Regions from separate parts of the Lacticaseibacillus rhamnosus genome, predicted to be linked through region 1. Evidence: predicted binding sites of a transcription regulator. Region 1 holds the regulator's gene; each other region holds the start of a gene.
The links. Region 1 encodes HrcA, which represses chaperone genes, less so after heat shock. Its sites were predicted from a motif close to TTAGCACTCNNNNNNNNNGAGTGCTAA; they were not measured.
Positions count from the first base shown of each region.

Region 2: the regulator HrcA is predicted to act here: its motif matches at 2,133-2,159, upstream of clpP (ATP-dependent Clp endopeptidase proteolytic subunit ClpP).
Region 3: the regulator HrcA is predicted to act here: its motif matches at 2,456-2,482, upstream of EL173_RS14400 (Hsp20/alpha crystallin family protein).

Region 1 covers NZ_LR134331.1:1,605,763-1,616,039, forward strand. Annotated here, with positions in the region: gene dnaJ (molecular chaperone DnaJ) at 1-159, opposite strand, end outside; gene dnaK (molecular chaperone DnaK) at 272-2,131, opposite strand; gene grpE (nucleotide exchange factor GrpE) at 2,161-2,754, opposite strand; gene hrcA (heat-inducible transcriptional repressor HrcA) at 2,824-3,870, opposite strand; gene hemW (radical SAM family heme chaperone HemW) at 4,028-5,173, opposite strand; gene ribF (riboflavin biosynthesis protein RibF) at 5,175-6,122, opposite strand; gene truB (tRNA pseudouridine(55) synthase TruB) at 6,130-7,035, opposite strand; gene EL173_RS08230 (DUF475 domain-containing protein) at 7,111-7,890, opposite strand; gene rbfA (30S ribosome-binding factor RbfA) at 8,040-8,393, opposite strand; gene infB (translation initiation factor IF-2) at 8,942-10,277, opposite strand, start outside.
Region 2 covers NZ_LR134331.1:966,002-976,278, reverse strand. Annotated here, with positions in the region: gene EL173_RS05080 (sugar-binding transcriptional regulator) at 1-319, opposite strand, end outside; tRNA gene EL173_RS05075 (tRNA-Arg) at 1,124-1,195, opposite strand; gene clpP (ATP-dependent Clp endopeptidase proteolytic subunit ClpP) at 1,515-2,105, opposite strand; partial or broken gene EL173_RS05065 (MarR family winged helix-turn-helix transcriptional regulator) at 2,225-2,666, opposite strand; gene whiA (DNA-binding protein WhiA) at 2,957-3,904, opposite strand; gene EL173_RS05055 (gluconeogenesis factor YvcK family protein) at 3,909-4,937, opposite strand; gene rapZ (RNase adapter RapZ) at 4,934-5,821, opposite strand; gene EL173_RS05040 (HdeD family acid-resistance protein) at 6,218-6,757, opposite strand; gene uvrA (excinuclease ABC subunit UvrA) at 6,959-9,853, opposite strand; gene uvrB (excinuclease ABC subunit UvrB) at 10,034-10,277, opposite strand, start outside.
Region 3 covers NZ_LR134331.1:2,857,943-2,868,219, forward strand. Annotated here, with positions in the region: gene EL173_RS14395 (heavy metal translocating P-type ATPase) at 1-1,494, opposite strand, end outside; gene EL173_RS14400 (Hsp20/alpha crystallin family protein) at 1,945-2,385, opposite strand; gene EL173_RS14405 (iron-sulfur cluster biosynthesis family protein) at 2,546-2,950, opposite strand; gene EL173_RS14410 (S1C family serine protease) at 3,542-4,876, opposite strand; gene EL173_RS14415 (MBL fold metallo-hydrolase) at 5,316-6,134, opposite strand; gene EL173_RS14420 (two-component system regulatory protein YycI) at 6,207-7,004, opposite strand; gene EL173_RS14425 (YycH family regulatory protein) at 7,060-8,463, opposite strand; gene walK (cell wall metabolism sensor histidine kinase WalK) at 8,453-10,277, opposite strand, start outside.

The DNA.
Region 1 (10,277 bases):
GGCTTCATTGACTTCCTTAAACTTTTGCTCGGCACCGGGTGCGTGATTAAGATCGGGATGATATTTTTTTGAAAGCTTGCGAAACGCTTTACGAATTGTATCATCATCGGCATCCCTGCTCACACCGAGCGTCTCATAATAATCTTTCTGATCCGCCATAGTTCCTCCTCGATTCAGATCGTGACTGAAAATGCCAACTTAGCATAGCATAATTCAAACAAAAAGCCAAAACCGCGCCGCGGCTTCGGCTTTTTGCTAATGAACTGATGCCTTATTTCTTATCGTCGTCGGAAACATCCTTGTAGTCACCATTAATGGTGTCATCATCCGACTTCTTGTCATCAGCCGTACCTTGGGCTGCGCCACTCGTTGCGCCACCCTGGGCTTGTTGATTCTTTTGGGCATTTTCATACAACTTAACGGTCATATCCTGAACCAGCTTGTTCAAGTCGTCCCGCTTTTGCTTCATGTCATCAAGATTGTTTTCCTGTTGCGCCTTCTTCAGTGCTTCTTGCGCATCCTTGACTTTCTTGACATCCTCTTCCGGAACCTTGCCGTCAACATCCTTCAGGGTCTTATCTGTCTGGAAGAGTAATTGGTCGACATCGTTCTTCAAATCGACTTCTTCTTTGCGCTTCTCGTCGGCTTCAGCATTTTCTTCAGCTTCCTTCTTCATGCGCTCGATTTCTTCGTCAGACAAGCCGCTGGAACTCTTGATCGTGATGTTTTGTGACTTGCCAGTGCCAAGGTCCTTTGCCGATACCTGAACGATCCCGTTCTTATCAATGTCAAACTTGACTTCGATTTGCGGAACGCCACGTGGTGCTGGCGGAATGTCGGTTAGTTCAAAGCGACCAAGCGTCTTGTCATCTGCCGCCATTGGACGTTCACCTTGAAGTACGTGAATATCGACAGCTGGTTGATTGTCCGCAGCAGTTGAGAATACCTGACTCTTAGAGGTTGGAATGGTGGTGTTGCGGTCGATCAGCTTGGTGAAGACACCGCCCATGGTTTCAATCCCTAATGATAGCGGCGTAACATCCAGCAAAACAACATCCTTCACGTCACCGGAAATGACACCACCCTGAACGGCAGCACCTAGCGCAACCGCTTCGTCTGGGTTGATGCTGTGGTCCGGATCTTTGCCAGTCCATTCCTTAACTGCTTGTTGAACAGCAGGGATCCGTGTTGAACCACCATTTAAGATTACTTTGTCAATATCTGCATTCGTCAATTTAGCATCTTTCAGCGCATTTTCAACTGGCACCTTGGTCTTAGCAACCAAGTCGGCGGTCATTTCGTCAAATTGTGCACGGGTTAAAGTGCGTTCCAAGTGCAATGGGCCGTTGGGGCCGGCAGAAATAAATGGCAAGCTGATTTGCGTCTGGGTCACACCGGAAAGATCCTTCTTGGCTTTTTCGGCTGCATCCTTCAGGCGTTGCATTGCCATTTTGTCTTTAGACAGGTCAATGTTGTTATCCTTTTTGAATTCGGAAACAAGCCAGTCGATGATCTTGTTATCAAAATCATCCCCGCCTAAATGAGTATCGCCATTGGTTGACAGCACTTCGAAGACCCCATCACCTAACTGCAGGATGGAAACATCAAATGTCCCGCCGCCAAGGTCGTAAACCAAAATCTTTTCGTCTTTGTCACCTTTATCCAGACCATAAGCCAAGGCTGACGCGGTTGGTTCGTTGATAATCCGTTGAACATTCAAACCAGCGATCTTACCGGCATCCTTGGTTGCCTGACGCTGACTGTCGTTAAAGTAAGCCGGAACTGTGATAACCGCATCTTTAACCGGTTCGCCCAGATAGTCTTCAGAAAATTTCTTGATGTACTGTAGAATCATCGCTGAAATTTCTTGCGGGGTGTATTCTTTATCGCCAACCTTAACCTTATAGTTAGCTTCGCCCATGTGACGCTTAATTGACACGATGGTATCCGGGTTAGTGATTGCCTGGCGTTTTGCCACTTCACCGACTTGGATTTCACCATCTTTAAATGCGACAACAGATGGCGTGGTGCGATTGCCTTCCGGGTTGGTGATGATTTTTGGCTGATTGCCTTCCAAAACCGCAACTGCAGAGTTGGTGGTTCCTAAGTCAATACCAATAACTTTACTCATATTTTTATACCTTCTTTATTTCAGATTAATTATTTAGCGACAACGACCATAGCAGGGCGCAGAACCCGATCCTTGAGATAATACCCTTTTTGTAGTACCTGCGCGACCGTGTCAGCGGGATGTTGGTCATCCGCCGCCACGGTTTGTACTGCCTGTTGGGTATTCGGATCGAACTTGTCGCCAGCACCATCAATCGCAGTGATGCCATTTTCCTTCAAGGCGCGTTCCAGATGATCGTAAACCATCTGCACACCTTTTTTGAGTGAGGCCGCACTGTCATCTTTGGCTTCGGTTGCAAGCGCACGCTCTAAATTGTCAACTACCGGCAAAATCGCCTTGGCTAACTTCTGGCCGTCGTACTTCAACATTTTTTGCTGCTCTTTTTCAAACCGCGCATTCATGTTTTGAATCTCTGCAGCCGCGCGCAAATACTTGTCTTCGAATGCATCACGCTCTTGCTTCAGTTGTTCACCATCATGCTTGCTGGTTTTCAATTGCTCATTAAGATCAGCAATGCTTTCCTGCAGAATTTCTTCTTTTAGCGAAGTCTCAGGCGTGTCAGCAGCGTGCTTGGCGTCTTTGGCGGTATCTGCAGCAGTTTGCTTTGCTTTTTGTTCTGCCATGGTATCCTCCCTTTTAACCACATCTATTCGCGCAATTGGTTAACGTTAACAGATGCTTGTTATCATCTATCATTGATCAAAGTTGGCGTAATAGTCCGTCAACCGTTTAGCCAGCTCCTCTCGGAAAACATCCAACAGTCCGATCATCTTGGAATACGGCATCTGGGTTGGCCCTAATAAGGCAATCATTCCCGTGCCGTGGTCACCGACATCATAACTGGCGGTAATCAAGCTGAGATTGGCCAGATCAATTGGCTTTAACTCCGGACCTAGACGAACCGTGACCGGTGTTTGGCGAACCGGTCCGCCAAGCAGTTCGGTAAGATCACCGTGATCAGCATCAATCAAGGACATAATCTTTTTCAACTCGTGAATATCCGAGTCGCCGAGATAGTCCATTAAATTTAAGCGCCCACCCACATAGAAACGCTCTGAAGCGGCGGACTTTAAGACATTACCGAAGATATCCAGGAAGCCTTCAGGACTGGTCAGATACTGCATCAGCATCGACGGAACATCAGTCTTTAGCCGCTGAGCAACTTGAATAAGCGGCAAACCGACCAGCTGATCATTGACAATGCGAATCGCCTTTTCCAGCTCGTCAGATGAGATGCTTTCAGGAACGGTGAAAACCTGATTTTCAACATTGCCGTTGTTCGTCACTAAAATCGCCATAACTTGGTGATTGCCCAACGGTACAAGTCGAAATCCGGTCAATTTAATGTTATTCACTTCTGGCCCTAAGCTGATCGCCGTGTAACTGGTCAGATTGGATAAAATCTGCGCACTTTGCGCCACAATTTCATCCATCTTATTGTAGCGTTGACCGAATGCTTGCTTGATCGTGGCTAGTTCACGGTGGGAAACACGCACTGGCTCGACCAGATGATCAAGATAGTAGCGATAGCCTTGAGTCGAGGGTACTCGACCGGAACTGCTATGGGTCTTGGTGATCAAACCGGCGTCTTCCAGCGATGCCATATCATTGCGGATCGTGGCGGAACTGACATGAACCGGCAGTTCCTGCATTAACGTCTTGGAACCGACCGGCTGCCCACTTTCAGTAAACAGGCGGATGATTTCTTTTAAGACGAGCAATTGCCGTTTCGTCAACATTTTCTCACCTCACCTTTAGCACTCGTTTCACATGAGTGCTAATACACTAAATAATATACCAAGCGCCGTTAGCAAAGTCAAGGTAGGATTGCTAAAATGTTCCATCAACAGCCAACTGCGGTTAGATCTTTTGTCATATCCGAAGCATGATTCATCATTAGACCAGTGGCTCATCAAGTAGGAATTGTTGGAAAACCTCATTTCCCAAAAATTTGCCGCGATTCGTCAGTCGGATATAGCCATTTTGGCGCTCGATTAACCCTTGGCTTTCCAGCTCCGGAACCGTCTCGCCGTAAACCGCATCGACCGTCATATGATAGCGGCGATAAAAACGATCTTCATTGACGCCTGCCATGGTGCGTAAGCCAAGAAACATTTCTTCCTCAATTTGCTCAGAAACCGGTACTAAATGATGGGCCAGAACCGGTAAATGGTCGGCATGCAACGGTGCCAGATACTGTTTGATCGGCCCATAATTATGATACCGGTCACGACCGAGATAGCCAAATGCGCCTGCCCCGAAGCCAAAATATTTATCATTTTGCCAATAAAGTAGATTGTGCCGACATTGATACCCTGTTTTGGCAAAATTACTAATCTCATATTGATGCCGTCCGTGAGCTTCCATTAAGTCGATGGCATCTTGGTACATATCAGCTTCAACGTCTTGCGTCGGCAACCGCAGCTTTCCTTGACGCATGAGATTATAAAAAATCGTCTTGCGCTCCAGGATCAATGAATAGGTCGAGTAATGTGGCAAGTCCAATGCCAAAGCTTTTTGAAGGCTGTTCAAAAAGTCATCGCGGCTTTGATCAGGCAGGCGAAAAATCAAATCAATCGATAAGTTGTCAAACCCGACTTTTCTAGCATTGCCGATCGCTGTATAAACATCTTTTGCTCGGTGAATCCGACCAATGCGCTTCAAGACGTCATCATTAAACGATTGCACGCCAATCGACAACCGGTTAACCCCAAAGTCGTGTAAGACCTGTAACTTGTCGGTGGTCAGTAAGTCATTGGGATTGGCTTCAAAGGTAAATTCACCGTGATCAAAATGAAGAATATCGCGAATACCTTGGCACAAAACGGCAAGCTGTTGCGGTGTCAGCGTTGTTGGGGTGCCACCGCCAACATAAACCGTTTCAATTTTTTCTTCTGGATGCTCTGCCATCACCATGCGCATTTCTTTGAGCAACATGGCGACATAATCATCGACCGGCTGACCTTCAATAAACACCTTATTAAAATCGCAATAGTAACAAATATGCTCGCAAAACGGTATGTGGATATATGCGCCTGCCATGTTAATCCTTCCTCACCCGAAAATATTGGCGAACGGTTTGTTCATCTGTCTTTAACTGCGCAATCAAAGCATCGGCACCGGCAAACTTGACCTCACCGCGTAAGTAGTGGTACCAACGGACTTGAACCGTTTTACCATAGATCATCTGGTTAAAATCAAGCAGGTTAATTTCAAGCGTTACCGCCCGATCATCTCCAAATGTGACATTGCGGCCAATTGAAGCCATTCCTAAGTACCAAGTATCATCAACTTTGACGGTCACAGCATAGATGCCAATACCTGGAAGCCGCTGTTGGCCCAATGTGGTTAAATTAATCGTCGGGAAACCAAGCAAGCGGCCACGCGCCTCACCATGAACTACCTTGCCTGTTGTCAGATAGACATAACCTAATAATTCGTTGGCGGTGTCAATATCGCCACGGTCTAATGCATCGCGAATACGGGTCGAACTGATCTTCTTGCCGTCCTCAGCCAGCTTAGGGACACTGACGACTTCAAAGCGACCGCGCGCATATTCCGGCAATAATGCCATATTGGCCACAGCGCGTTTGCCATACGTATAGTCAAAACCGGCCACAACCGCAGCCGCTTTTAGCCCGACCAAATAATCATCAACAAATGCTTGCGGCGATAAAGCAGCAAATGCTGGTGTAAAGTGGACAAAATACAATAGATCCACGCCAAATTGCTGCATTAAGGCAATTTTTTCTTCCCGGGTCGATAAATACCGAATCGCCGTTTTGGCAACGCCACGGTACACGATCGCCGGATGCATATCAAATGTCATCACAGCAAGTGGCAGTTTTTTTGCAAGGGCAACTCGTTTACCCGCTTGAATCACCGCTTGATGGCCACGATGGACCCCGTCAAAGAAGCCCAGTGTTAGGACAATGGGCTGCGGTGGTGCCGCTGATGCCTGCAGTGGCGGTTGAATATCAATGACTTTCATTCAATTATCACTCATTCTTTTCATTCGTTAAAAACATCATATCAGGTCGATACTGATCGTGATCCAAGCGATAAATCGCCTTTAAAACCCCGGCATAATGCAACCGAATCCGTGGGGCTTGCAATTTAAGCGTTAAAAACCGACCATGCGTCACATCTTCGTATTGCTCCGGCGTCAAATCTACTTGCGGTAACGCCGCAAATGCGATGTCAATCGGTTGAATAACAGCAGACAGTGTCCCGATTTTTGCGTGTTGTTCCAGATCCGCAAGACTCACTGCCTGCGCGAGGGTGAAGCCGCCACTTTTAATCCGCGTCAACTGACTCATCACGGCAGCGACTCCCAGCGTGCGGCCAACATCAACGGCTAAAGTGCGAATGTAAGTCCCTTTTGAAACCGCAGCCTCAAATTTAAATCGCTGCGTTCCCTGCTTTGGATCGAATATTGGCTCACTGGTTCGTTTGAATTGCTTAACTGTCACTTGTCGTTTTGGACGCTCAACGGTTTCCCCTCTCCGGGCATACTCGTACAACCGTTTGCCATTAACTTTGACTGCCGAAAACATTGGCGGTATCTGGGTAATTTCGCCTGTCCATTGCCTCAATGCTTGGTCAAGTTCTGCTTGCGTAATCGGGTTAGCTAAAGGTGTGCGCGTTACCACATCGCCGTCAAGATCTTCGGTTGTTGTCGCAAAGCCGAGTGTAATTTCGCCGGTATAGACCTTTCCACTGGCCATCAATTGTGGGACTGCTTTGGTTGCCGCACCAATCGCCAGTGGCAACACCCCATCAACACTTGGATCAAGCGTGCCTGAATGCCCGATTTTTTTGATGTGCAGAATCTTGCGCGCATGATAGACAGCATCCGCGCTGGTCATGCCGACTGGTTTATATAACGGAAGAATGCCGTTCATGAACCCGGCTCCTTTCAAATTTTAAAATTAAGAGACAACCGTGCGTGACGATCGCTTAGCCGCAATCCATCAGTTTCACGACTTCGGTTTGGTGTACATACTGTGATGATGCCTGGCGTGAACGGCATGCCGCCACCCCGCCCAGATAAAGATCACCACTACCAGAACCGAAAACAGCCAGTCAGGAGTTTCAACATGGATCATGGGAAGGCTCAATCCAAGTTTGATGGCAATTAACCCAACCAACACATAAGCCGCCGTTTCCAGCTCCGGAACTCGGTCAATGAAAGTGGTAATCACCTGTGCAACGATCCGCATCGCCAGAATACCCAAGCAACCTCCGATCAAGACAATCACCGGGTTAGGCGATACAGCTAAAGCAGCTAAAATCGAATCAACTGAAAACACAATGTCCAGACTTTCAATTTGCAAAATGGTTCCCCATAAACCATGCGTTTTGTGCTTGTGAGTGGCCGTATTGCTTTTAGGGTGACGCACTGCATAAAAATAACTGCCGCTCATCCAAACAAGATACAAAGCTCCGACTGCTTTAATCGGCCAAAACTGCAGTAAGTAAGTTCCGAGTCCAATGGCGATGAACCGAAACAAGTACGCGCCACCCATTCCGTACATTAAGGCTTTCTTACGTTCCGATTCTACTTTAAGCTGCTCGGTCTGCGCGGCTAGAACCACCGCATTATCAACCGACAACATACATTCCAGAAGAATTAAACTGAAAATCGTCATCAGCCCGCCAATCGAAAATGCTGACTGCCAATTGTGCGCGGAAAAAAATGGCCCGTATAAGTCACCTAGAAACGCGATCGTAATCCTTCCTTTCTCAATGGTTATCATTATACCGTTCTAAATGGGAAAGCTAAAGGTGTTGAGAAGAAAGGAAGCTAGCAAAAAGTAGCCTCTTAAAAAGAATGCGGTAAATTTTCGGATTAAATTCGTCAAAAAAAAGAACCCCCATCACTTGAGACGGGGATTCTTTAACACTACTATTCGAGATTCTTACGGCGTACTTCATTAATCAACTGATCAATCCGCGCACCATATTGGACGGATTTGTCCTGAGCAAACTCAATTTCCGGTACTTTAAACAACCGAATACGCTGCCCAACCTCACGCCGAATCAACCCGCTGGCTTTATCCAAACCAGTTTGCGCTGCTTCGACTTTATCAGGCGCATCATCGAGAATGCTATAGAAAATGGTGGCATGCTGCAGATCACCGGTCAGTTTGACTCCGGTAATCGTCACGCCTTTAACCCGAGGATCATTGACATCTTTCAGCAAAATATCGTCAACTTCCCGTTGGATCTGAGTCTCAACTCGACCGATACGATGTTTCATCTGCACTAACCTCCTGTGAGCGTGAGCTGGCGCGCTTAGAAGTCGGAGTGTAAGCGGCCTCAGACGTGATGGCCGGGCTTTGGCCATTGCGGCTGAGGTCCTTACACGCAGACTTCTGCGCCAGCGAACGCGTTAATGTGAGCGTGAGCCAGCCCGGGTAGAAACCGGAGTGTAAGCGGCCTTGGGCGTGATGGCCGCTCTTTGGCCATTGCGACCAAGGTCCTTACACGCAGGTTTCTGGGCTGGCGAACGCGTTAATATGAGCGTGAGCTAGCGCGCTTAGAAGTCGGAGTGTAAGCGGCCTCAGACGTGATGGCCGCTCTTTGGCCATTGCGGCTGAGGTCCTTACACGCAGACTTCTGCGCCAGCGAACGCGTTAATATGAGCGTGAGCTGGCGCGCTTAGAAGTCGAAGTGTAAGCGGCCTCAGACGTGATGACCGCTCTTTGGCCATTGCGGCTGAGGTTCTTACACGCAGACTTCTGCGCCAGCGAACGCGTTAATGTGAGCGTAAACCAGCCCACTGATGAACCGGCAAACGCACTAAAACTACTTAACTGGCACTTCTTCCATCGTGAAGGCTTCGATTTCGTCACCAACTTTAATGTCATTGTAGTTCTCAATGGTTAAACCAAGCTCAAACCCTTGACGAACCTGCTTGACATCATCCTTAAACCGGCGTAATGAACCAAGCTTGCCTTCATACTTAACAATGCCATCACGAATCAGGCGAACACCTGCATCACGGGTAATATAACCGGAATCGACATAGCCGCCGACAACCGTCCCGACTTTTGAGACCGGAATCGTTTCACGCACGGTGACGGTTCCAATGACCTTCTCTTCATAAGTCGGTTCCAACATACCCTTCATCGCAGCTTCAACTTCTTCGATTGCCTTATAGATGACACTGTGCAAACGAATGTCGACATCGTCTTGTTCTGCTTGCGCTTTAGCCATCGCAGTCGGACGAACATTGAAGCCGATAATGATCGCGTTACTTGCTGCAGCTAGGGTAACATCACTTTCGTTAATCGCCCCTACTGCCTGATGAATAATATTCACGCGAACCCCTTTGACTTCGATCTTCTTAAGGCTGCCTGCCAGTGCTTCGACAGAGCCTTGAACATCGGCCTTGATGATGACGTCAACTTCTTTAAGCTGACCTTCTTTCATCGTTTCAAAGAGGTTGTCTAACGTAACGTGCGTCGTGTTCTTACGTTCTTCTTCCTGAGCACGTTTTGCCCGCTCTTCACCGGCTGCCCGTGCTGTCCGTTCATCCGCAAAGACGACAAACTTATCTGCAGATTGCGGCACATCATTTAACCCAGTAATCTCAACTGGCATGGATGGTAAGGCATCCTTAACGCGGCGGCCATGATCGTTGGTCATAGCCCGAACCCGGCCAAAGGTGTTCCCGACAACAATCGGATCCCCCGTATGCAGCGTCCCTTGTTGAACCAGAACCGTTGCGACCGGACCTTTGCCCTTATCCAAACGTGCTTCAATAACAGTACCGACTGCACGTTGATCCGGGTTGGCCTTCAATTCAAGCACATCTGCTTCCAGCAAGATCATTTCCAATAATTCATCGATATTCTTGCCAAACTTAGCCGAGATTTTAACGAAAATAGTGTCGCCACCCCAGTCTTCAGGGATGAGACCATATTCAGTCAACTGTTCCATCACGTGTTCCGGATTAGCACCCGGCTTATCAATCTTGTTGACAGCAACAATGATCGGAGCCTTGGCCGCCTGCGCATGGTGAATCGCTTCAATGGTCTGTGGCATTACGCCGTCATCAGCAGCAACTACCAGTACAACGATATCAGTAATATCGGCACCGCGCGCCCGCATGTTGGTAAAGGCGGCGTGCCCAGGGGTA
Region 2 (10,277 bases), 640 kb from region 1:
TCTCCAAATGAGTTGCGAGTCGTTTTTCATCATCCTTGATGCCCAGTAGTTGGTTCATCAGATGATCGAGACCATGAAAAGTTTCCAACCCCTTAGCTGTTAACACCATCCCGGACTTAGAGCTTTCCAAAAGCCCCTGTCCGCGTAGAAAATCCGTTTCCGTACGCAAAGCACGTTCCGAAATCTTCATCTGTTCGGCTAAAGTTCGTCGACCAACTGGTGCCATCCAGTTAATAAATTGAAGGACCTGATAGCGTTTAGTGACAACGCCCATCAGATCAGGCGCGATCGCTTTGAGCCACGCAAGTTCAGTATGCATAAGGCACGTCCTTCTTTAATGGGTCATTCCACGTCCCTCCGAGTCGTTTTCCGACCCAGCAAGCTGAAAAAAATTAGGAATCCAACATTTGCTGTTTTCCCTTACCAACAGAACCAATTGTAGCAGGGGTTCCGCTTTATCGCAAGTCTGATGCCTAAATCGACTTAAAGTAATCACAAAACCCGCTAAGTTTGAACATCTAATTCGAAAATTCTTCAAGTGTTCGGTTTTTAGCTTTCCCGATGACCCTGAATCGGCCTTTTGATAACGCAGGTTTCGGGTGGGTTCTAATGAAATTTTCATGAAGTTTCTGTGTGACTGTTTCAGGCTCCCGAATATACCTAACACGCGCTTCTTTCACCGAGACATGTTCTGTTTTGAGCAATTTTCACTTGTAAATTAATTATTTGTTGGCAGGCTTTCATGAAGACTATCTTGTTACTGACAAAGCCCGCTAAGCCTGTTTGTAATCGCATAACGGGTGCTACTAGATATTTCACTAAATTAAGAAGTCTTCCAGTCTTCCCACCCCATGTTTAATTCCAGCTCGAATTATTGTGTCAGCCGCAACCCATACGCTACCATTTAGGTTTTTAAATCACTGTGTCCGCCGTATTGCCTGTACCTTAGTCGATTCAGCTATGTGTGTGCAATCGTGTGCAATAACCAATTTTTTAGACGTTTTTTTAGGTCCATTGCACATAAAATTGCACATAAATTCGTTTTCCCCACTTTTCCGGCAAACAAAAAGCCCACCGTAGCGGGCTTTTACTGTTCCTAGCTTTTCCCATTTGACTGGGTTTCTGCGCAGCCCGGGAGTCGAACCCGGATTTCGAGAACCGGAATCTCACGTGCGATCCATTACACTAACCGCGCAAGTACCTAATTATATTACTCAATCAATCAGAACTTTGCAAGTCTTTTTTGGAATGAACGACTTTGGAGGCGATGCCAAGACTTAGGCCATTAGCATTCATACCTTTACATAGGTTGCTGCCTATAAACAAAGGAGTTGGCCTGAAAGCAATTTTGAACATGTCACAATTATACATAGAAACCCAACATCTCAATCTTACACCGTTAATGTACGTGCTCAACGTCCAAAAAGGCCCCTGCTGTCAAACCTACAAACGCTTTTATGCCAAACAAAAAACCCACCGCCTAATGAAGGTCGGTGGGTTTAAACGCTTTAAACTTACTTTTGGTTGTTCTTATTGACCAAAATATCATCAATCAAGCCATAATCTTTGGCTTCCTGCGCGCTCATATAGTGATCACGTTCGGTGTCCTTCTTGATTTGCTCAACCGTTTGACCAGTTGCATCGGCCAAAATCTGGTTCATCTTCTTGCGAGTCTTCAAAATTTCTTCGGCCGCAATTTCAATTTCGGTTTGCTGACCTTGCGCACCACCTGAAGGCTGATGAATCAGAATGGTCGAGTTCGGTAATGCAAACCGCTTGCCTTTAGTGCCACCAGCCAATAAGACGGAGGCCATGGATGCCGCCATCCCAATTGCAATGGTCTGCACATCGGACTTGATGAAGTTCATCGTATCTAGCATTGCCAGACCGCTGGTGATCACGCCACCAGGACTATTGATGTATAGGTAGATATCCCTTTCAGAATCCTGAGCATCCAGAAAAAGCAGCTGCGCAATGACAGAGTTGGCCATTTGATCGTTCACTTCACCGGACAACATGATAATCCGGTCTTTTAATAGACGTGAGTAAATGTCGTAAGCGCGTTCGCCACGACTAGTTTGTTCAACGACGGTAGGTACTAGCATGTCCTAACCTCCTGAAAAAATCGTTTTTTAGCACTCTTTAAAGTACAGTGCTAAGTATACTGCTAAAGTCAAATAAGGTCAAAGATTTTCATCACAATCTTTGACCTTATTGGGAAGATTTATGCTTCGGGATAAGCATTATCAGCGATAGCACTCAAATGTTCGTCCACCCGCGCTACTTCGGATTTAATATGATCATATTCAGACTGCGGCAGATTCATCAGTTTCATGCACGAGCCAACATGTTCAAAAATCTGATCGCGGGCATCCAAAGCCTTTTTCGTCAGGCTCACATCAACGCGACGCTCGTCTTCAGTTGAGCGTTTGCGATTGATCCAGCCGTTTCATCAATGGCGTTAAGGTACCACTGTCCAGTTCAAGCGTTTGTCCGACTTGTTTAACCGACATCGTACCGTGTTCATATAAAGACAACAGGGTGATATATTGCGGATAAGTCAGCTTAAACGGTGCCAATGCCTGCGCGTAAAAATGGTTATATTGTTTTTGTGCCTTGTAAATCGCAAAACACAGTTGTTCATCTAATGTAATCGGTTTGACCATGATGTTTCCTCCTAAAAATTGAAGCAAAAACTATCAAACTTTGTCGCATCCAACATTCCGGATATCGTCGAAAATAATCGGCAATCGCTGCCACGCGTGAGTAAAGTTGCTTTGACAAAATGTGTGGCGTTATGTCCGTGAATTTAAACTAAACCGGCACATATTTTGCCTACAAAAACACACACCATAACGCTTGGTGTCGGTTACATTGTACACGATTATCTTGAGGAAACAAAGGTATTATTTTACTGGTCAATAAGGTATTAACGATTTTATATGATCGATTTGGTCTAAGCATCTTCTGGTTGTTGATATCCCTCAGCAATTTGGTTCAACTTGCGCAACCGATGATTGACTCCCGACTTCGAAATCGTACCCCCAGGAACCATTGCCCCTAATTCTTGTAAGGATACATCAGGATGCGCCAACCGCAACACTGCAATTTCGCGTAATTTAGTTGGCAAATTATCTAAACCGACATGATCTTTAAGATAATTAATGTTCTCGATCTGTTTTTGAGCAGCATCAATGGTTTTGTTCATATTAGCCGTTTCGCAATTCACCAGCCGATTAACGGAATTCCGCATATCGCGCACGATGCGAATATCTTCAAATTTAAGCATCGCATTGGTAGCGCCAATGACCTGCAAAAAATCGGCAATCTTTTCCGCTTCTTTTAGATAAACGATATAGCCGCTGCGACGTTCAACGGTCCGCGCATTCAGATGAAAATGATTCATCATTTTTAAAATACCCGCGTTATGATCGGCATATAATGAGTAGATTTCCAGATGATAGCGCGATGTTTCCGGGTTGTTCACCGAGCCACTTGCCAAAAAGGCGCCGCGCAAATACGAGCGCATGCGTTGTGGTTCCTTTAAAACGCTGGCTGGCACAGTCGTTGAAATGGCCATCGTGGTTGGATCCAAAATAGCCAAGTCAGACAGAATATCATTGACGCCTTCCGTCAATCGAACAATATATTGGTAATTCTTCTTAAGCTTCATTTTTCGATGAACGACCAAGTTCGCTTCGTGATGGTACACTTGGCGAATCAAACTATAAATACGCCGCGCAATGGCGGGATTCTCCGTTTGAATGTTCAACACAAACCGATGTGCCATCAACGTTAGACTGCCGTTCATTCGAATCAATGCCGACAGCTCCGCCTTAGCATGCTCAGGATGAACTTCCAGTTGCGTCAGTTCTTTTTTCACAATACTGGCAAAGCTTGCCATGCGCTCACCTCCGCGTTTTGGCACTTACTTGAAAGGCTAAGTTCAAAATCTCCTTGGCCACCTTATCACCATCATGGAAAACGCCACGATCGCGCAGTTTCAAAAAGTCTTCTGAAATGACGCGACAGCCCATATCCCGTAGTCCCTGATAATTATGCTTCACCGGCGTCAAAATTTCGTTATATTTTTGGTGATCCAAATAATTATCCGGTACCGGCTCAATATTGACCAACACCGTATCAACAAAGTTCTCACCCATTTGCTCGTTTAAGACGCGAACATGATCGGCATCGGTAAAGTTTTGCGTTTCGCCTTTTTGCGTCATGATATTAACAATGTAGATCACTTCTGCCTTGGTCTTTTTCACCGCATCCCCGAGGTTACCAATCATCAAGTTGGGCAAGATACTGGTGAACAGACTGCCTGGTCCCAGCACCACCACATCCGCATCCATGATCGCATCAATCACTTCTTGGACGGCTTTGGGTTCACCATTAGCCGGATCAGTCTCGGACACGGAAATATGCTTAATGTTCTTCCCGGCTGCGGTTATTTCCGCCTCGCCGGACAACTTTGTACCGTCAGTAAACTCGGCATTCAAGGTCAGCGGCGTATTGCTGGCGGGATAGACATGCCCATCAACCTGCATCATCTCGCTTAACTGCTGAACAGCCGGGAAAATGCCGCCTTTCATCTCTGACAAAGCCGCAATAATCAAATTTCCAATCGCGTGACCGGCAAAAAAAGCATCAGTCGTATTAAAGCGATATTGAAAAATGTCCAGATACAAACTCGGCAATTCCGATAAGGCAACCAAAACGTTACGAATATCACCAGGCGGCACGACATTAATATAATTGCGAATCGTCCCTGACGAACCGCCATCATCGGCAACCGTCACAATCGCTGTCACATCGGCATCTTGCTCATGTAAACTATGCAAAATCACCGGTAAGCCAGTTCCTCCACCAATCACGACGACTTTAGGACGCCGACCGCGAATAACCCGAATAAATTTAGTTTCACGACTCATGAACGATTCACCGTCTCCTTATGCTTCTTAATGTCCCGATGTGTGATGTCAACCGCATAAGCATCGGAAAAGGCTTTGCCAATACGTTCTGCAAACGCTACGCTGCGATGTTGTCCCCCGGTGCAGCCAATAGCAATGGTCACGCTGGTTTTCCCTTCAGCCTTATACTTAGGCATGATTTCGGCCAACAAAGCGTAAAACTTATTGTAAAAACTTTCCGCGTCTTCGTTGTCCATCACATAATCATAAACGTCCGGATCCAAGCCGGTTTTCGGGCGATAGGCCTTGATATAAAACGGATTAGGCAAGAACCGGACATCCATCACAATATCGGCATCAATCGGTAAGCCGTACTTAAAACCAAAGGACATGACTTCAATATGAAACGCCGGTTGGCTATTATTTTCTTTGAAGTTCAGGAAGATTTTTTCGCGTAACTGTCGCGGGCTTAAAGTCGTCGTATCAATGACCACTTGCGCACGATTACGCAGCTCAGTTAATAACACCCGTTCCTTTTTAATGCCATCCATCAACCGGCCTTCCATTGCCAGGGGATGTGAACGGCGGGTTTCTTTATAACGGGATACCAATTCTTCGTCGGTAGCATCCAAAAATAAAATTCGGGAATGAACATACGCATTGTTATCTAAATTTGCCAGCATATCGATGATTTGATCGTAAAAAGCCCGACTGCGCAGATCGACGACAAGCGCAACTTTTGAAATCTTGCCGGATTCCTTCACCAATTCCCAAAACTTAGGCAATAGTGCAGGTGGCATATTATCAACGCAAAAGTACCCCAAATCCTCAAATGCTTGCATGGCGACAGTCTTACCTGCGCCAGACATTCCGGTAATAATAACAAGATCCAAACTTTCAGTCATAAACGGCTCCTTTGTGATCATATTCTATACAGTATAACATTCCGGGCGTGTCATTCATACTGCTTCATACTTTTCTCTTGCAGCGGTGCGATCCGTGAGTCGGTGGCTTTCACGCTCCATAACGCGCTCCCCGGCGCAGAAGCCTGCATGTAAGGACCTTGGGCGCAATGGCCAAAGACCGGTCATCACGCTTAAGGCCGCTTATATTCTGGTTTACGCCCATAACGCGCTCCCCAGCGCAGAAGTCTGCGTGTAAGGACCTTGGGCGCAATGGCCAAAGACCGGCCATCACGCCCAAGGCCACTTACACTCCGACTTCTAACCGCGCCGGCTCGCGCTTACTAAAAAACCCAATGCCACGGTTTGATCACCACGTCATCAGGTTCAAATGAAACATTAAATATTCCGCCGGGCGAACGCAATCACGATACATTCGATTCCGAATAAGACGAAGAACATTGCCAACAGTGTGACTAAGGTGACTGCTGCAACAACCGGCTGCATGAATAGCATCAGCGAAACAATCACCGCCAGAATGTCCAAAATCAAATATAAAATGAACCAGCCGGTACCGGCAATGCGCAGATGGCCGACGTTAAATAATGACCCGACAGAATCAACCAAGAACCAAATTGCAAACATCATGGTAATCGTTGCCATCCCAAAGCCGGCATTTAACAGGAAAACCAACCCGATAACGAGATCAAAAATCCCCATCAGTAAGGAAATCCACGCTAACTTACCTGTAAACTGGCGCAAGGTGGAATAACCGGCAAGAATCGCAATGCCACGAATAATCGCCACGACCGCAAAAATAAAGGTAACGGTTTTTAAAGTGGCTAACGGATAGCGTAAAACCACAAAAGCAGCGATCAGGAATAAAATACCAGTGATAAACTGTCCCCAGTCAAAACCAAAACTCTTTCGATTTAACATTTAATTCCCTACTTTCTTAATCGTTTCAATCATACCATTTCAAAAAGCAATTTAAAAAGTGTCTAAGGTGGCTGTTTACTGACTTCCACCCCAAAGTTCCGGCTTGAAGTCGCGGTGGATAACTTTTCGTCAAACTCAAAGAAAGCCAAACGTTTGTTATGTACATAAATAGTCGCGCTTTTCACGCGACTATTTTTGATGCTATTTCGTCGATGTTTTAGTCGCTTTTGCCTGCTTAGACGAACCGGCCGCGGCTTCTTTCGTCCGTTTGGTGTCACGAATTAAAACCGGTTTAAGGTACTGGCCGGTGTAACTGTCTGCTACCTCGGCAACTTCTTCAGGTGTACCGGTAGCAATCACCTGACCACCGCCATCTCCGCCTTCCGGTCCTAGGTCAATGACCCAATCAGCCGTTTTGACAACATCCAGATTATGCTCGATCACCAGGACTGTGTTACCTTCATCCACCAGCCGTTCGAGGACTTCCAACAACCGCTTAATATCATCGGTGTGTAATCCCGTTGTTGGTTCATCGAGAATGTAGAAGTTTTTACCCGTTGATAGCTTTTGCAATTCACTTGCCAACTTCATCCGCTGTGCTTCCCCGCCTGATAAAGTGGTGGCACTCTGACCAAGCTTCACATAACCCAAACCGACGTCGACAATCGTCTGTAACTTCCGGCGAATCTTAGGAATGTTTTTAAAGAATGCGGTTGCTTCTTCAACGGTCATATCCAGAACTTCAGCAATATTCTTGCCCTTGTAAGTGACTTCCAGAGTTTCGGAATTATATCGTTTGCCGTGACAGACTTCACATGGAACGTAAACATCAGGCAGGAAGTTCATTTCAATCTTGATGATGCCGTCACCTTTACAATTCTCGCAGCGTCCGCCTTTAATATTGAAGCTGAACCGTCCCTTTTTATACCCCCGCAACTTGGCTTCATTGGTTTCCGCAAACAAACCGCGAATGTCATCAAAAACACTGGTATACGTTGCCGGATTACTCCGCGGTGTACGCCCAATCGGACTCTGGTCAATGTTGATGAGTTTCTCGATATTTTTATAGCCGAGAATCTTATCATATGGCCCGGGTTTTTCGGAATTGTGGTTTAACTTTTGCGCCAGTGCCCGCCGCAAAATCGAATTAACCAGCGTCGATTTACCTGATCCGGAAACGCCGGAAACAACAATGAACTTACCTAAAGGAAAATCGACATTGATATGCTTCAAGTTGTGATCAGACGCACCTTCCAGCCGAATCACTTTGCCATTGCCCGGCCGTCGTTTTAACGGTACCGGGATAAACTTGCGACCCGATAAATATTGGCCGGTAATTGATTTACGCACGCGGGCGACTTGCTTGGGGGTTCCTGATGCCATGATTCGACCACCATGCTCACCCGCGCCAGGACCTACATCAATTAGATAATCGGCTGCACGCATCGTGTCTTCATCGTGCTCCACAACGATTAGCGTGTTGCCTAAATCACGCATTTTCTTCAGCGAGGCAATTAAACGGTCGTTGTCGCGCTGATGCAACCCAATAGATGGCTCGTCAAGCACATACATCACACCACTTAGATTAGAACCGATTTGTGTGGCCAATCGAATTCGTTGCGCTTCACCGCCTGACAGCGTCCCCGCGCTTCGACTTAAGGTCAAATAGCCGAGGCCCACGTTGACAAGAAAAGTTAACCGATCCACCACTTCTTTGACAATTGGCTGAGCAATCACGGTCTCGGCTTCGCTCAAATGTACTTGCTTGAAAAACGGCAGCGCATCCTTAATGGCCAAGTCAGATACTTCAGCGATGTCACGTCCGGAGATCTTAACCGCGAGTGCCTGACGATTGAGCCGTTTCCCATGACAAACCGGACAAGGCAAAGCCGTCATATAACCGCGCATCTGTTGCCGGGTGAAGTCGCTATTTGTCTCGGCATAACGCCGGGAAATGTTGGTCAAAACGCCTTCAAACGGCACATCAACATCGCGAACACCGCCGAAGTCATTTTCATAATGAAAGTGGAATGGCTTGCCATCACTGCCATTGAGAACAACATTCCGTTCGCGCTTGGTCAGTTTTTTAAACGGTACATCCATTCGCACCTTAAAGGCAGTTGCCGCTTGTGCCAACAGTTCCGGGTAATATTGCGAACTAATTGGATTCCATGGGGCAATGGCACCTTGAGCTAAAGTCATACTTGGATCCGGTACAACCAGATCCATGTCAACAGTCAACTTCACACCCAGCCCGTCACATTCCGGGCACGCTCCAAATGGCGCATTAAATGAAAATAACCGCGGCTCCATTTCACCAATCGTAAACCCGCAAATCGGGCAAGCAAAATGTTCCGAAAAACGCAATGTATCGCCACCAATGACGTCAACATTAGCGTATCCTTCCGAAAGCCGCAACGCCGCTTCAAAAGAGTCAAATAACCGACTGCGGGCTTCTGGCTTCACCACAATCCGATCAATCACGATATCAATATCATGGGCTTTGTTTTTGTCTAGTTCATAATCCGCTGTGGCATCCATGACTTCACCGTCAACGCGCATCCGGACATACCCTTCACGCATAATTTTGGCAAAGACTTTCTTATGGCTGCCTTTTTTCCGCCGCACAATCGGTGACAGAATCTGAATGCGGCTCTTTTCCGGCAAAGCCAAGACGCGGTCCACCATTTGTTCAACACTTTGACTGGTAATCGGCGTCCCATCGTTAGGACAAATCGGATGCCCGACCCGCGCCCACAACAGTCGCAAGTAATCATTAATTTCAGTGACCGTTCCAACTGTCGAGCGCGGATTCTTGGAAGTCGTCTTTTGATCAATCGAAATTGCCGGACTGAGACCATCAATCGAATCAACATCCGGTTTCTCCATTTGACCAAGAAACTGGCGTGCATAAGCAGATAAGCTTTCGACATAGCGGCGCTGGCCTTCTGCATATAACGTATCAAACGCCAGACTCGACTTACCGGAACCAGAAAGGCCCGTCATGACCACAAGCTTATTGCGCGGAATCGTCACATCAATATTTTTTAAGTTATGGGCCCGAGCCCCGTGGATTACAATTTTATCATTTGCCATTCACAAAAGATCTCCTCAATTAAAACATGCCGACAACTGGTAGCGCTGGCGGGAACAAACTAGAAATGCCTCAGCACTTGCGCCTAATTCGAAAGCAAGAAAACAGCCATGATCGCCGGATCTGCTCATAGCAATCATGGCTGAGTTGGTGCCATCATGCAAGTCCTGTCCACCTCATTCTCAAGACATATCCGCTTGCAATTCCAAAATCGTATCGCGCAAAGAAGCTGCCTGCTCAAAGTCCAACTTTTTGGCCGCCGCCTGCATCTGTGAACGGAGGTTGGCAACCAGTTCTTTCTTATCCGCTTTACTCATATCTTCGTAATCAACTTCAGCAAAAGTCTTCTTTGCATCGGCTTTTTCGTCATCCGATTGTTCATAGGTTGAAATAGCCGCCCGAATTGGTTTGATGATCGTCTTGGGT
Region 3 (10,277 bases), 1.3 Mb from region 1:
AATCGCCAGCGATGGTGCATCGTTGACCCCGTCACCCACCATGACAACGGGACGATCATCCTTAGGCACATTGTCCAGCACTTCAATCTTTTGCTGCGGCAATTGCTCAGCATACACTTGGTCAATACCGACTTCTCGAGCGACCTTATCGGCAATGGATTGTTGGTCACCAGAGATCATGATCAAGTTGGCATCGTTTAATTCGTGCAATTTGGTCATGGTTTCTTTTGCTTCAGGCCGAATTTGGTCGGAAAAGGTAATGGCACCGGCATATTGGCCATCGACATTGACATAAACCGCCGTTGTATCCAAAGTCTCTTTTGCACCGGCGAACTCAGCCTTGCCGACTTTAACCTTATGCCCGTCAACGGTTGCATAAACACCGAAACTAGTTGCTTCACTGACTTCGCTTGCCGGCAGCCGATCTGCTGCTGGCACTGCGTCTGTCAACGAGCGCGCCAAGATATGGGTCGATTGGCCTTCTGCACTGGCAGCTAGATTCAAAAGCTCATCTTGGGAAAAACCGGCCTGCGGTAAAACTGTCGCGACTTTCAAAATACCACGGGTGACGGTTCCGGTTTTATCAAAAGCGAAAGTCCGAGCGTCACTCAATTTTTCAAGGGTGGTCCCCGACTTCACAATAATCCCGTTACGGCTATTGCGACTCATACCCGAAACCATGGCAATCGGTGCCGCCAGAATCAATGGACAAGGCGATGCGACAACCAGTACCTGTGCAAACCGAACCGGGTCGCCAGATAAGACCCAACCCAAGCCGGCAATGACATAAGCAACTAACGTAAATGGTACCGCATACCGGTCTGCCATCCGGACGAAATGAGCCGGACGAGCTTCGGATTCCTTAACAAGTTTAATGATTCCCTGATATTGACTGTCTTCTGCTCGCTGCGTAACTTTAACGGTTAATGCCGAATCCCCGTTGATCGTCCCAGACATGATGTCACTACCTGCGTTTTTGGCAACTGGTTTGGATTCACCGGTCAAACTGGCTTCATCCACCAAACTCTCGCCTTCCAAAACCGTACCATCGACTGGAACAACTTCTTGAGGCTTAACCAAAATCGTCTCGCCCACTTGAACGGCATCAACGTCAACATCTTCAACGTGGCCATCAACCAACCGATGAGCTGTCGTTGGTGCGTTTTCTAATAACTGCTTCAGTTCACTGCTGGCTTTTGTCGCAGCATAACTTTCCAAGGCGTCCCCACCAGTCAGCATCAGCAAAACAATCATCGCTGCCCAATACTGACTGACTGCCAAAGTGGCGACTACCGCCGTAATTGCTAACAAATCAACCCCGAAATTACCTGAACGAATGGTCTTGACCATGCCGCCGAACATAATCAAAGCAATAATTGACCCCATGACTGTAATCAGTCCCTGAGCAATCAATGGCTGTTTTAATATGAACGCAAAGACCAGCGCCACAGCACTCACAACAAGCACCATCATAAGCTGCCAGTTCTTCTTCATTGTTGCCAACCCCTTTTCCTAAGTACCCCAATTATAACCATTACAATTTAAAAACGCAACCCTTTTTAGAACGAATATAATCTGGACGTTCAAATCCTGTAACCGATATAATTCAGTCTAGGCTAACTCAGTAAACGATAAGGATGGCAAGTGTTAGCTCGGAGCTGTTTTCTAGGCCTTCACCTAGACAATTCTCTTTTCGGTTATCCTAAATGTTTACCTTCTATTATACGCTTTTACAGCGAAACGAATCATTAATTTGAACTTATTTCCTGTTTTCAGTGACCTCATCTGCTCTGAAGAAGCTGCTACTGCTGTTACTTTCTTCGTCAGGATCGAATGACCGGTAGCTAGTTGTTGCTAAGCGCCCCTGCTCACGCTCGAAAAAGAGCCGGATCAGTTTCCCGATCCGGCTCCTCAAGGTATTCATACTAGACAAACAGATCCGATTCAATCGATCGTAATCTGATGCCCTTCCTGCTGCTCAGCTGCCATCTTTGGTAAATCAATGGTCAAAACGCCATCACTGACTTTAGCACTAATCTTACCTTCATCAACGCTTGGCAACCGATAGCTGCGGCTCATGCGGCCATAGCTGCGTTCAGACATTAGCATATTGCCTTCCTTGTCTGAATGATCAGCCTGTTCCTCATGTTTAACTGCAATGCTGAGAACATCATGGTCATAGCTTAAATTGATATTTTGCTTCTCGATTCCAGGCACATCAACCTTCACAACATATGACTCGTCATTTTCCTGAATATCCGTTTTCAGCAGGCGACTGTTGTCAACCCCACGAGTTGGCGTAAAGCTGTCAAAAATATGCCGTCCCAAATCATTGAAGAATGGATCATTCAACCAATCATTCCGCCGCATAAGATCATTAGCCATCATCGAAAACTTCCTTTCATTTTGAAGGTTACGACTTCCTCTTCCGAACATCTTTAGTATAACACAAAAATTAGCACTCGTCATGTTAGAGTGCTAATTTGAATTTTCTGCTATTTTGATTGTTTGTCGTTTTACAGGTTCAGCGGATTATGATCGTACATTAACAAATCTTGCCGCCTAGCGATTTCATTTCCTCACGGCGTTTGTCATCGTTTTGCGGCGTTGAAGTTACCTGATTAAGGGTAACGGCACCGTCTAAAATACCACTATCATCACGCAAGGCTAACGAAGCATTTTTAAAATCAAGCGTCAGGCCGCTTCCGAAATAATCGGTTTCCGGATCGCCTGTGGTCAGCTTCAAGCCCGCATCATTTTCCAGTGGCAGTGCATAGTCTTGGTCGTCCTGATTGGTCACAACAATTTGGTACTTATTGCCAATAGCACAGGAGCCGCCTAGTTTCGAATACTTACTTGAGCCATCATCTAATGCCAGAAACAAATGTTGATCCTTTGCAACGTGCTCGTTCAAGTACGTCACTGCAGCTGGTTTAATCGTGATTTTCATGACGGACCATCCTTTCAAATACATTGTGCACAATTCTTTTACCTATTTCATCGTAACCACTTCCGCAACCGAAGTCAAATGTTAAGTTTTTCGCAGCAAACAACAGGTTGTCCACACCGGTTATCCACATGTTCAAAACTAAAGGCCCAAAATATAGTATTAAGTATGTCCATTGACACTAAATAGACGATTCAAAAAATTCAAGTAAAAAATTTTTCGACAACGTTCATCCACAGTTTTTAATTGTTCGATTTCACAAAGTTCAGCCGCTTAATCCCGCTCCAGCAGCCGGGAACAAACGTTTTGTCACAAGTCAAAAAAGTTTATCCACAAGTTATCCCCAGTTTGGTGGACAACTTACTCACACCCGGAAATCTTAGTTATGAACAGTATCCACAGAGTTATCCACAGGCTAGGGCATCTTTTTACGCAAAAGTTACCCACTCTTGACAAATCTTTTACTTGAACTTTTCCACAGATTAGCGCTAAAACTTTCGTGAAATTCTGAAGAAACCGCTTTCGACTAATTTCGCTGAAAGAGCAAAAGAGCCTCGATCAAAAGACGAATCTTTTAATCGAGGCTCTCATCATTTAATTCTTCAAATCACTTGTTGTCTGTGAAAGTTTTATAGAAACGGTTTGCTGCTCACCTTTACGATACAAGGTCAGTTTGACGGTATCGCCGACTTTATGCTTATACAGTTGCGTGTGTAGCGCAGCGGTATTGGAGACGCTGACACCATCCAGCGCAGTGATGACATCATACTGTTTCAATCCTGCCGCCTTAGCACTGCTACCACTGGTAAAGCCGCCGACAACGACCCCACCGGTAACACTTTCAGGTAGCTTCAAAACGGATTTTTGCTGACTAGCAGAAACGGTGGACAAGTCGCGCACTTCAATGCCTAGCGCTGGCCGAACAACTTTACCATTTTCGACCAGTTGATTGATGATCGAAACGACTTCATCACTTGGAATCGCGAAGCCCATCCCTTCAATCGTTGCTCCTTCAGAACTGCTGCTCGAGCTTCCGGATAGCTTCATTGAATTAATTCCGATAACCTGACCTGACAGATTGATCAACGGGCCACCTGAGTTCCCTGAGTTGATCGCGGCATCCGTTTGAATAACCGTTGCCTGTCCGGTGGTGTTACCACTGCTATCGGTCACATCAACGGTACGACTCTTCGCACTGACAATCCCTTGCGTCACACTGGTAGCATATTGTGAGCCCAGCGGCGACCCGATTGCCAAGACAGTTTGCCCGGCTTCAATCTTGCTAGAGTCGCCAAAGCTGGCAACTGTGTTAACCTTACTGCCATCAATTGTCAAAACCGCCAAGTCAGACGTTGAATCGGTTCCGACTAAACTGGCTGTCAGTTTGGTTCCATCGCTCAAAATAACTTCAAGCTTATCCGAACCGCTCACCACATGGTTATTGGTGACAATATAAGCCTTGCCATCTTTCTTTTGATAAATAACACCAGAACCTTCGCTGGCCTCTTCAAGACTTGATGAACTACTGCTCGAACTACTGTTATTTTGGTTATCCTGGCCAAAAATGCCTTCAAGCCCGCCAAAAGTATCCAGCCCATCGCTGTTACTTTCAGCCTTTTGCATGTTAACAACTGAGACGACTGCGCCTTTAACCTTTGCAAAAGCCTGCTCTGAAGCACTGCTTTGATTGACTGAAACATTGGAAATCTTGGTCGTTCCGGCTTTACCAGAGGTGTCGGTCACGCCAAGGCTTGTCGTATGGTTGATCGCCCAATAGGCAGTACCACCACCAACACCGCCACCAATCAAGGCAGCCACAACAGCAACAATTGCAGTCTGCTTCAAACCATTCTTCTTCGGTTTTTCCGCCGACCGTTGCGGCTTCTGATCCTGTGGCGTCTCCTGAAAGTTATGACTTCCGTTATCCATAACGGTTTCCTCCTTACGGGCATTCTAACTCACCCTGTTTACAAAGATTATTGTAAGTGACGATTTTGACGAAACTATGAACAACATCGGTATTTTTTCGTGAGCGCGAACCGGCGCGTTTAGGGATCGGAGTGTAAGTGGCCTCAGGCGTGATGACCCAGGCTTGGTCATTGCGACTGAGGTCCTTACACGCAGATCCCTGCGCCGGTGAGCGCGTTATGGGCGTAAATCAGAACATTAGTGGCCTCGGACGTAATGACCCGAGCTTACCCATTGCGACCAAGGCCCTTACACTCCGACTCCCACACCAGTAAACGCGTTACAACGAGCGCAAACTGCCACGCGCATCCTCCCCAACCCACAAAAAAACCGGCCAGCTTACATGCTTCCATCTAAGTCGTCCGCTTTTCCACACTGCTAAAACTGCTTTCAAACCGCTTCACACAACAAACAACGGGTCGGCAACTGCCGGGTCAGTGTCATAAATATGAAAGTCATGATCCACCGCCAGACCTTGCTGTGCCAACAACGACGCCACGGTTAAATGCGCCAGTGGCTTATTGTTGTTATGCGGTGATAAATGCCCCAGATAAATCCGCTTCGTCCGCAAACCGATGACATCCATCAAGGCATCCGCACCATCCTCATTGGACAGGTGCCCTTGATCGCTTAAAATCCGTTGCTTCAACGGCCACGGATACGGACCCGTCCGCAACATTTCAAGGTCGTGATTGCATTCCATCACATACGCATCGGCATCGCGAATCGTCCCGGCAACCCGATCTGAAACGTAGCCCGTGTCGGTTAGGATAGTGAAGGCCTTGCCGTCATGATGAAATTGGTAAAACTGAGGCGCGGCAGCATCATGCGAAACGCCAAAACTTTCCACATCCAAGTCACCTAACGTCAAAGTTGTCCCCATATCAAACAACCGCAGCTGTGCTTCAGGGATTTTGCCCACACTTTTTGGTAAAGCTGCAAACGTCTTGGCATTCGCATAAACGTTGAGCTGCGGATAACGTCGCGCCAACACGCCTACACCACGCACATGATCGCTATGTTCATGCGTGATAAAAACACTGTCAACATCGGTTAGATCTCGACCGATGCTCTTCATCAGTGCTTCTATTTTCTTGCCTGACAAACCGGCATCCACTAACACCTTGTGACCAGGCGTTTCAATATAGGTTGCGTTACCTGAGCTGCTGCTGGCAAGGACACTGACACGCATCCCAAAATCTTCGCCCACGATCACCATCTCCAAACTTTTTACCATTTAGTCAACTGCCTGATCTAAGCAATCGGCTCTCACTGCCGTCCATTCTACCACTTAACTGTCATTACGGTTTTTCATAACTGTTCGAGTGATCGCATTGACACGTTTTACCGTGACATTTCCGGTCGAACGATTCTTGACGCCAATGTACCAAGCCGGGACATAAACCGTACTGCCTTTTGCATCAAGCAGGTAACTATAAGCCAACTGTGTGGACACAATCGCCGAATTATTAGGGATATCATTGTCACGATATAAAGCAATGACAGCATCCTGTTCACTCATCAAGCTTAAATGATCCCGCAAAATGTTTAATTTGGTCAGATAAGTCTGTGTATAACTAACCAGACGATTATCGGATACATGCAATGTCACTGCCGCACGCCGATCGTAAATCAGTCCGGCTTGGGGATGCTGGGCAAACACCACGCGTTCGTCATTAGAGAGCGCCGGTGCATACTCATACTCCTTGCCATGGTAGACATTGTTTTTAACAAAAGTCTTCATCTGGCGCAGTTCCTGATTCTTCTTTAACGTTATGGGCACATCCAGATTGGCCTGCAATTCCTGATAATCGCCTTCGCTAATGGAAACCTGCTGCTTCACCAGGTTCGTGTGTGCCGCGGTTAATGCTGAGTTGGCTTGACTTGCAAGATAATCGCCTTTGGGTGTCTTTTTGCTTAAACGTGGCAGCTTAATTTGATCGCGCGTAATGTCCGTGATGGTTGCCGCATCGCCACTTTTAATCGTTGCCAAGTCAACCTGCTGCGCCTGAAAATAGCTAATTCCCAGGAAAATATTCAGGCCGACAAACACAACTAGAAAGATCCATTCAATCCGTCGAAAATCCACAAAATCGCCTCCCTCAGCAAGCAGTTTATTAGCTTGTCAGTTAGTTAAAGATCCGTTATTGCGTTGGCTCAGATTCGCTCGCACTACTATCATCATTGCTCGGCGTCGCAGTCTGGCCACTAGCGGCATTGGCAGACGCATCGCTACTATGATTCAGCCAGCTTTGATAATCCCGATATTCGCCTTTCATCTCAACATAATAAGTCGGCTGCAAATCGACCACTTGCTGATCATTGCTGCTACCGGTCCACTGGTAACCAATCAGGATATCCGTAATCTGACTGGCACGATAGCCCGCAGCCACTAACTGATTCACCACGGTAGCAGTTGCCGGTAAGGTTTGTGCCGGTTGATTTGTAGGAATCGGCACTGTCAGATTGGTATTAGAGAAATTAATCTCCTGTGACGTCTGCGTATACCGAACAGTAACGTCGCCTTTTTGATCCACATTAAAGATCGGGAACCCTTGCGCATAGGTTTTATAAACCACTTCACCACGGCTGGCATCATATTGAAAATACCGCATACTAGCCAGGTTTGTCATCTGTAAATCGCTAAGTCCTTTGAAGGTTGCGTGCAGGAAATTAGTTAAGCCACTGTCAGGAAATGTTGCCGTATAGTTTTCAAATTCAATCGCACCAGTTCCCGAATCAGCGGTCATTCGTCGAGTTGAACCCGCAGTATAAAGCGTGATATCACCAATTTCACGTGCATCGACATTGCTGGCGGTTTTCGATGGCATTAGCAGGGAGACATAATAATTGGCACTTTGTTGATCCATCAGATAAGCATATGGCGGCAGTTTGATTGGCTGCGTAAAGAACGCAACTTCGTGATTGCCTAACCGCTTTTCTTCAATCGGAAAAGCGCGGGTAACCTGAGTCGTCACAAGCTTTTGGAGCTGATCCTGTGAGACGTTGGCTAACTTGGCTTCGTAAACCCTGCGCGTGGCATCGTTTATTAAGGTCAGTTTTTTAACCGCACCGTCTAAGTTCACCAAAACCCGATTAAAATGAAAATCAGAGGCTTTGATTTGATCTTGCTTGCTAAAAAACCACTGTTCAAACTGTTTAAAACTCATGACGTCTTGATAGATAAGTTGCAAGTTGCCATCTTGTTCAAGGTAAGTTTCATAATTAGCCGGCGAGACTTTGCCCACCGCTTTAACCTGCGTCATATGCCAATCCGCCATTGCTTGTTGAACTTCATGGCCGATATTGGCATTGGCTTTAAATAGCAGCTGCTTTTGACCACGATGCGTGTAATAAACTTGGTTAGGCAGGTAAACGTTGCCTTCCATTTTTTTAACATTCGGATCATTTTCGGTTGTTACCTGCACGTTCGATGTACTTCGGCGCTCCAGCCGCGATGGATTTCGCCAAATCAATGACGTAAAGACGAGGCTTAAAATAACCATGGCGATCAGACTCACGCGCAAAATCCAACTACTAAGCTTCATCCCAGTCATCTCCTCCATCGGTAATCGGTTCGTATGGCAGTGAGATATAGAATGTGCTGCCACGGCCTTCTTGTGAATCGACCCAAATGCGGCCATGTAAGGCTTCAACGACTTCTTTTGAAATCGCCAAGCCTAGACCGGTTCCGCCTTGTTTGCGGGAGCGTGCCTTATCAACGCGATAGAAGCGATCGAAAATTTTACCCAGATCCTGACGCGGAATTCCTAACCCTTGATCGCTGATGGACAAAATCACGTGGTCATGCGTCTGGAATAGGCGCGCGGTGATTACGCCGCCATCCGGACTATACTTAATTGCGTTATTCATGATGTTATCGATCACTTGCATGAACTTGTCTGTATCGATTTCAACCCAAAGATCTTCGTGGGTAATTTCCCGCTTAATCGAATAACGCTTCTTTTGGCCATCCGGCTGTGGCAACGGTTGTGCAGTCCGCGCCTCACCGGTGTGTTCGTTATCCGTCTTGAGCATCATGTCAAACCGATCCAACACATAGTTGAAGAACTCATTTAAATTGACGGTTTCAAGGTTGAACTTACTGGTACCGGAATCTAAACGCGACAGACTCAGCAAGTCGTTAATCATTCGAATCATCCGGTCAGTTTCCTCTTGCGTAACATTTAGAAACTGCGGTGCCAGCTTAGGATCTTTCCACGCACCATCACTTAACGCTTCAATATAACTGCGCACTGAAGTCAACGGTGTGCGCAATTCATGTGACACATTGGAAACAAATTCCTTACGATCGCGATCAATCTTTTGCTGCTCCGTTACGTCATGCAAAACCGCGACCAGTCCCGAAATAAAGCCGGTTTCGCGTTGGATCAAGCTAAAATCAACCCGCAAAATCAGATCATGATCAAGCTGCTCCGAAAAATCCAACAACAATTCAGTCTGGTGCTCAAGTAAGTCACGCAAGGTATAATCCTTGGCGATATTGAGTAACTTCAAAATCGAAACACCAATAACATCCTCATTCTTGGTATTGAGGAAACTCAACGCGGTCTGATTAATAATGATGACATTACCGCGACGATCAGTAGCAATCACGCCATCGGTCATATGCGCCAACACGCTATCCAACCGGCGCCGTTCCGCTTCGGAGGCTTCTTGGGCTTCTTCAACACGCACGCTTAGATTATTGACGGCGACTGCAAGCTGCCCAAGTTCATCCTGCCCGTAAATTCGAACCTGGCCGGAATAGTCACCACGAGCCATCCGAATCGCCTGTTTTTTCATTTCGTCAATCGGCCGGGTAATCGCGCGACTAATGACAATGGAAAGTAACGTACCCAATAAGCCAGCGACTAAACTGGAAATCAGAAAAATACCAACGATTTTATTAATACTATCGTAGGCTTGCTCCATTGATGCTGAAATGGCAATTGCGCCAATGACCGAATTATTGTCGCCGGTTGCGTTCGGATTCTTAATCGGCACAACTTTGTAATAAGTCGACCCTGTACGCTCCCGATATTCATATCCTTCGTATTGTTGGCCAGAGTACAACGTGTTTTTAATGTTGGAATTAGCTGACTTTTGGCCAACATTAGTCTGGGCATTAATATCACTGTCACCGCGAATCGTTCCTTTTGCGTCAATCACTTGTAGATCAGCCGAATTGGCAATATCTGCCTGACTCAAGGTGCTTTTAATATCGTCATTGGCATTGTCGGTATCGGTGCGCAACAAATCCGCGGCCAGCTTATCTTGAATATAGCTGTCCACGTTAACACTCGTCTTGAACTGTTCAATGTTTTGCTGCTCTAAGGTCTTAACAAAATAAGCCCCGATC